Linked DNA regions of Variovorax paradoxus. The protein of the gene in region 2 binds, or shares a complex with, the protein of the main gene of each other region. Links are inferred from orthologs where the notes say so. Each region holds a gene or a part of one and is shown on either strand. Other genes may lie near its edges. The genes, in order: tsaB and tsaD.

Evidence for each region.
Region 1: the proteins of tsaD (region 2) and tsaB are in contact, whole or in part, in a solved structure (PDB 4WQ4), measured with the Escherichia coli proteins. The link is inferred for Variovorax paradoxus from one-to-one orthologs.

The regions. Positions count from the first base shown.
Region 1 is NZ_CP123990.1:3,977,865-3,981,154, reverse strand. Bases 31-3,012 are described here. They hold tsaB (tRNA (adenosine(37)-N6)-threonylcarbamoyltransferase complex dimerization subunit type 1 TsaB), read left to right. Parts: upstream 31-1,154; coding sequence 1,155-1,871; downstream 1,872-3,012. Other genes in these bases: QHG62_RS19205 (uracil-DNA glycosylase family protein), read left to right, coding at 2,418-3,012; rimI (ribosomal protein S18-alanine N-acetyltransferase), read left to right, coding at 1,879-2,421; QHG62_RS19220 (DMT family transporter), read left to right, coding at 137-1,162; QHG62_RS19225 (DeoR/GlpR family DNA-binding transcription regulator), read left to right, coding at 31-70. Outside these bases: more of QHG62_RS19225, read left to right, coding at 1-30; more of QHG62_RS19205, read left to right, coding at 3,013-3,242; pyrF (orotidine-5'-phosphate decarboxylase), read left to right, coding at 3,254-3,290. UniProt on the Escherichia coli protein: Required for the formation of a threonylcarbamoyl group on adenosine at position 37 (t(6)A37) in tRNAs that read codons beginning with adenine.
Region 2 is NZ_CP123990.1:3,711,546-3,714,787, forward strand. The notes cover bases 61-2,994. They hold tsaD (tRNA (adenosine(37)-N6)-threonylcarbamoyltransferase complex transferase subunit TsaD), read right to left. Parts: upstream 2,092-2,994; coding sequence 1,030-2,091; downstream 61-1,029. Other genes in these bases: QHG62_RS17885 (Hsp20/alpha crystallin family protein), read left to right, coding at 61-139; QHG62_RS17890 (alpha/beta hydrolase-fold protein), read left to right, coding at 336-1,094; QHG62_RS17900 (nitrate regulatory protein), read left to right, coding at 2,168-2,994. Also shown: more of QHG62_RS17885, read left to right, coding at 1-60; more of QHG62_RS17900, read left to right, coding at 2,995-3,242.

The DNA.
Region 1 (3,290 bases), 270 kb from region 2 along the record:
GGCGCCGGCCCCGGCGCTGGCGGCGCTGCGCAAGGCGGGGCTGGCCATCCTGCGCAGCGGCGACGCCTGACGGGCGCGTTCACGCCTGATTCGCCCCTTGCCGGCGGGACTCCGGCGGGCCCTCGATAATCGGGGGATGCCTGCCAAGCCCCGTTTTTCGCCCCGCACCCTCGGCATTGGTGCGGCCGTGGTCACCGTGCTGGTCTGGACCGCTTTCATCGTGATCGCCCGGGCCTCGGCCGGACGCTCGCTCACACCTTTCGACCTGGCCCTGGCCCGCATCTGCGGCGCCAGCATGGTGCTGGTTCCCTGGGGCGCCTGGCTGGTCATGAAGAGCCGCCGCCATCCCGGCAGCGGCGCCGTCTCGTCGCTGTTCGGCCTTTCGCCGCTCTCGCTGCGGGTGACTGCCACCGCCGGCGTTTTCGGCGGCCTGGCCTACGCCATGCTCGCCTACAGCGGCTTCTTCTTTGCGCCCGCGGGCCATGCCTCGGTGCTGATGCCGGGCAGCCTGCCGCTGTGGACCACGCTGCTCGCGGCCCTGGTGCTGCGCGACCGCATCACGCCCGGCCGTGCGTTCGGCCTGGCGCTGATCGTTGCCGGCGACCTCATGGTCGGCGGGCGCAGCCTGCTGCACGCCTTCGAGGGCGGTGAGGTCTGGAAGGGCGACCTGCTTTTCATGGGCGCGGCCTTCTGCTGGGCCTGCTACAGCGTGGTGGCGCGCCGCCATGGGCTCGACGCGGTGCGTGCGACCATTGCCATCACCGTGTTCGCGCTGCTGACCTATGTGCCCGTTTACAGCCTGCTGGTGGCAGGCGGCGCGGTCGCGAGCCACATCGGTTCTGCGCCATGGGGCGAAGTGGCCTTTCAGATGGTGTTCCAGGGCATCGGCTCGGTGGTGATCTCGGGCATTACCTTCACGAAGATGATTCAATATTTCGGGCCGGTGCGCAGCACCATGATCACCGCGCTGGTGCCCGGCCTTTCGGCCTTCGGCGCGGTCATCTGGCTGGACGAGCCGCTGTACTGGAACCTGATCGCCGGCCTGCTGCTGGTGACTGCCGGCATCCTGTTTGGCGTGCAGAAAGCGGCCGGAGCGCGCAACACCGCGATGCGCGCCGTCCCCGCTGTTCCGGCCGCAGCCATGGGGCGCCGCGATGCATAAGCTCCTGGCCTTCGACACCAGCACCGAACACCTGTCGGTCGCGGTGCGCCACGGCGAGCGCCTGTTCACGCACAGCGGCGTGGGCGGCGCGCAGGCGTCGAGCACGCTGATCCCGCTCATCCTGCAACTGCTGGCCGATGCGGGGCTCGAACTGGCCGCGCTCGACGCCATCGTCTTCGGCCGCGGACCGGGCTCGTTCACGGGCTTGCGCACCGCCTGCTCGGTGGCACAGGGCCTGGCCTTCGGCTCCGGCGTGCCGCTGCTGCCGGTCGACACCCTGCTGGCCGTGGCCGAGGAAGCGCGCCACGCCTTCGGCGCCCGCCAGGTGGTTGCGGTGCTCGACGCGCGCATGGACCAGCTGTATGCCGCCCGCTACGACTTCGAAGGCGGCGGCGAACTCGGCGCGCTGCAGGGCAACGACAACGAACCGCTGCTGCTTGCCCCCGAAGCGCTGCAAGTGCCCGCCGGCTGGTCGCTCGCTGGCAATGCCTTTGCCGCCTACGGGGCGCGCCTGGCGCCGGCCGCCGCGCGCCACGAGGTGCTGCCGGCCGCCACCGCCATGCTCCGGCTTGCGCCGGCGCTGCTGGCTGCCGGACGCACGGTAGATGCGGCACATGCCTGGCCGCTGTATGTTCGCGATAAAGTGGCGCAAACCACGGAAGAGCGCGCCGCCATCAAGGCGGCCGCAGTTGCGATTTCGCCAGTGTGACCCACCCATGAGTGCCGTTCTCCAACCCGTAGAGGCCCGCCTCGAACCGCTCACCATCGAGCGGCTCGATGCTGTCTGCGCGGTGGAGCAGACGGCCTACAGCCATCCCTGGACGCGAGCTAATTTCATCGATTCCATGGCCGTCGGCTATCACTGCCAGTGCCTGCTTGCGCCGGTATCGTTGCCGCACCTCGCCACGCCCGTCACCAGCCTCGGCGAAACGCTGATCGGCTATTTCGTGGCCATGAAGGGCGTCGACGAGGTGCATCTGCTCAACATCACCGTGGCGCCGGCGTTCCAGCGCCAGGGTTGGGCGCCGTTGATGCTCGAGGCGCTGACCGGATGGTCGCGCGGCGAAGGCGCCCAGTGGCTGTGGCTCGAGGTGCGCCAAAGCAACCAGCGCGCGCTCGACATCTACGTGCGCCAGGGGTTTCGCAGCGTCGGCGTGCGCAAGGGCTATTACCCGGCGCACGAAGGCAAGCGCGAAGATGCCGTGGTCATGAGCCTGAGATTGAACGAAACAGGCTCCGCCTGGGGAGCCTTGCGATGAGTGCGGTACAGACACTGAAGCTCGATACGCGCCAGCGCGCGATGCTCGACGAAATGGGCGTGAAGGTCTGGTGGCCGATGCCCGAGGCCGTCGAGGCGCCCGCCGCTGCTGTGGAGGCCAAGGCGGTTGCCGCGGAGCCGCCGCCCGTCGATGAGCCCGAGCCTTACGCCGAAGCGCCCGCGGCGCCTGTTGCGCCGCCTGTGAATGCACCGGCCGCGCGGCCCGCCATGGCGCAACCGCCGGTGGCGCGGCCCGCTGCCGCAGCACCGCTTGCCCACGGCACCGCCGTGCTGGTCGAAACGCCCCGCCGCCTCTACGCTGAATCCGGAACCGGGCCGGCGCAAGGGGGGTGGCTGGTCGTCGCCGATATGCCCCCAGAAGCCGACGGCCGCCATGGCGAACCCTTTGCGGGCGACGCCGGCAAGCTGCTCGACAACATGCTGCGCGCCCTCAAGCTGCACGACGGCAAGACGCCGGTGCACCTGATGCGCACGCACCGCGGCGTGGCCGCCGGACAGCCCGGCAGTCCGCGTCCCATGGCCGAGGCGTTCGAGGAACATGCCGCCGCATTGGCGCCCACCCTTGTGCTCGCCATGGGGCCGCTGGCCGCCCAAAGCCTGATGCAAAGCACCGATCCGCTCGGCAAGCTGCGCGGCCGGGCCGTGCCGCTGCACTCGGTCAACGGCGTGCCAGTGGTGGCCACCTACCACCCCGCGTACCTGCTGCGAAACCCCGCCGACAAGGCGCGCGCCTGGGCCGACTTGTGCCTGGCTGCCGACCAGCAAACGCCATCGAATCAGGCGGCGGCCGGCGGTCCGTAAAATCGGGCCCCATGACTTTCCTCGACAAGCTGGCCACCGCACAGCAAA
Region 2 (3,242 bases):
CCAGTTCAAGGCTGCCTACGAGCTGCCGCAAGACATCGACGCGGGCGCCAGCGAGGCCAAGCTCGAGAACGGCGTGCTCACGCTGAAGCTGGGCAAGCAAGTGCCAGTGAGCCGCGTTTCGGAGCTGCAGATCAACTGATCTTGCAATGCCCACGAGAGGAAAGTGTCGTTAACTATTGTTTTTGACTTTGAAGACGCTCCTTAATCACAATAGGACAGTGAATAACGTCACATCATGTGACGTATTCACATTTTTCTTCTTTCTTCTTCGTGGGCGTCTCGCGGACGCACCGAATCGCTAACGGTGCGGATTCGGGTGCCCAATAAGGCACGCCATGATCACGCACCTCAAGTCAGCCAATGACAACGAACGGTCCGATACGCTCCTGGTTTTCCTGCCAGGCGCCTATCTCAAACCCGACGAATTCGAGCGCGAAGGCTTCATCAGCGCAGTCCAGGAGCGCCACCTGGCCGCCGATTCACTGCTGGTGGACGCCGACGTTTCCTACTACTACGACCAGACGCTCAGCGAGCGCCTGCATGCGGACGTCATCGAGCCGCAGCGCGCCAAGGGCTACAAGTCGATCTGGCTCGTGGGCATTTCCATCGGCGGCTTCGGCGCGCTGATCCACGAACTGTCCAGGCCGGGCTCGGTCGACGGCATCGTCGCGCTGGCGCCTTACCTGGGGCGGCGCGTTCTGGGCGCCGAAATCCACAAGGCAGGCGGCCTGCGCACCTGGCAGGCTCCCACCGGCCCTCAGCCCGACGAGGAAGTCGATCGCAAGCTGTGGCCCTGGTTCCAGCAATACCTGGAACCCCAAAGATCCAAGGACCTGCCGCAGCTGTACCTGGGCTTCGGCCTCAGCGACCGCTTTGCCAGCAACCACAAGCTGCTGGCGGATGCGCTGCCCGAAGGCCGGGTGTTCACCACCGAAGGCGGCCACGATTGGCCGCAGTGGCGCCAGCTGTGGCGCAACATGCTCGACGTGCTGCCGGTGCCTTCGCTCGGCCGCGCGCAGCGCCCCGCTGCTACGCGGGCACCTGCGCCGGCGCCGCGGATGCCATCAGCGAAGCCATGGGCCATCGCGGCTTGACGTCGAAGGCATAGCGCGCGCTGGCCTGCGCCAGGCCCGACTGCAGCCGCATCGCGGCCGCCATCGCGATCATCGCGCCGTTGTCGGTGCACAGGTGCAGCTCGGGGTAGTGCACGCGCACGCCGCGCCTGGCGCAGGCGGCGTTCAGTTGCTCCCGCAGGCTTCGATTGGCGCCCACGCCGCCCGCAACCACCAGCCGCTTGAGGCCGGTCTGCCCGAGCGCAGCCAGCGACTTTTTCAGCAGCACCTCGACGATGGCGGCTTGTGTGGAAGCGGCCAGGTCGGCCTTGCTCGCCTCCAGCCCGTCGCCGAGCTTCTTGGCCTGGGTCAGCACCGCGGTCTTCAGCCCGGCGAATGAAAAATCCAGGTCGCCGCTGTGCAGGAGCGGCCGCGGCAGCTTGAACGCCTCCGCATTGCCCTCTTCCGCCAGTTTGGCCAGCCACGGGCCACCCGGATACGGCAGGCCCATGAGCTTGGCACTCTTGTCGAAAGCCTCGCCCGCCGCGTCGTCGATGGTTTCGCCCAGCAGTTCGTAGCGCCCCACACCGTCCACCCGCATCAGCTGGGTGTGCCCGCCAGAAACGAGCAGCGCCACGAACGGAAACTCCGGCGGATCCGCGCTCAGGAAGGGCGACAGCAAGTGCCCTTCGAGGTGATGCACCCCGAGCACCGGTTTGCCTAGCGCCGCTCCCAGGGCGCACGCCACACCCGCCCCCACCAGCAAGGCCCCGGCAAGGCCCGGCCCGCGTGTATAGGCGACCACGTCGATTTCGGCCAGCGAACGTCCGGCCTCCGCCATGACCGCTTCGGTCAGCGGCAGCACGCGGCGGATGTGGTCTCGGCTGGCGAGTTCGGGCACCACGCCGCCGTAGGCCTGGTGCATGGCGATCTGGCTGTGCAGCGCATGCGAGCGCAAGAGCGGCAGCGCGTCGCCGTGCGACTCAACCAGCGCCACGCCGGTTTCGTCGCAGGAGGATTCGATTCCCAGAAGAAGCATTCGCAGGAGTGTAGGCGGCGCGGAATGCCCATGCGGCACGGATGTTGCAGCACGCCTTTTGCCTCCCCCTCCCACCATGAAATCCGGACTGAATTTCCTGATCGCCGCCAGAAAGTGCGAAATCGACGAGCTCGACCAGCTCGCGCGCACCAGCGACCTGGTCGGGCTGATCGCGCGGCTCGTCCATGCGCTGCAGCGGGAGCGTGGCATGTCCAACGTGTTTCTCGCCTCGCGCGGCGTTCGCTTTGCCGACCAGCGCGACCCGCAGATCGCCGAATGCCTGGCACTCGAACAAGAGGTGCGCGCCGGATTCGACCAGCTCGAAACCGAAGGCCGCCCGGGCGCCACCGCAGGCAACAGCGCCCGCCTCTTCAGCCGCATTGCCTGGGTGCTTCCCGGCCTGGACGGCTTGCCCGCGCTGCGGCGCCGCGTGGCAGCGCTGGAGCTGACGCCCGCGCAGGCGACCGCCGCTTTCGCCAAGCTCGTTGCCGGTCTGCTGGCCGTGGTGTTCGAGGCCGCCGACGGCGCCACCGACCCAGAGATTTCGCGCCTGCTCGTCGCGATGTTCAACTTCATGCAGGGCAAGGAGTTTGCCGGCCAGGAGCGCGCCTTCGGAGCCGCGTCGCTGGCGGTGGGGCGTACCGACGAAGCGCAGCGCCAGCAATGGCTGCACCTCATCGAGCTGCAGGAGCGCTGTTTCCAGGTCTTCATCGACTTTTCGAGCAGCGGCGTGCTAGCGCTGTGGCACCAGGGCCAGTCCGACGCCTTCATGGCCGAGATCGAGCGCCTGCGCCGCATGAGCGTGACCTCGGCCCAGGCGGCTTCGGGGGCCGCGCCCGACGCCCGGCTGAGCCAGAACTGGTTCGACTGCTGCACCCGCCGCATCGACGCCATGAAGACCGTCGAACACCGGTTGGCCGAAGAACTGCGCGAACTCTGCGCCCGCAAGATCGCGCAGGCACGCGGCGAGCTGCAGGAATACCAGCAAGTGCTCGGCACCCTCGCGCCGCAAGCCGAAGGCGCGATCTTCTTCGACGAGACCGGCACCGAGGCCACGGCACCGGCCCAATACGGCCGGCACCTCGAACGCTCGGTGCTCGACATGGTGCAGGAGCAATCGCACCGGCTGCAGGCCATGAGCGAAGAACTCG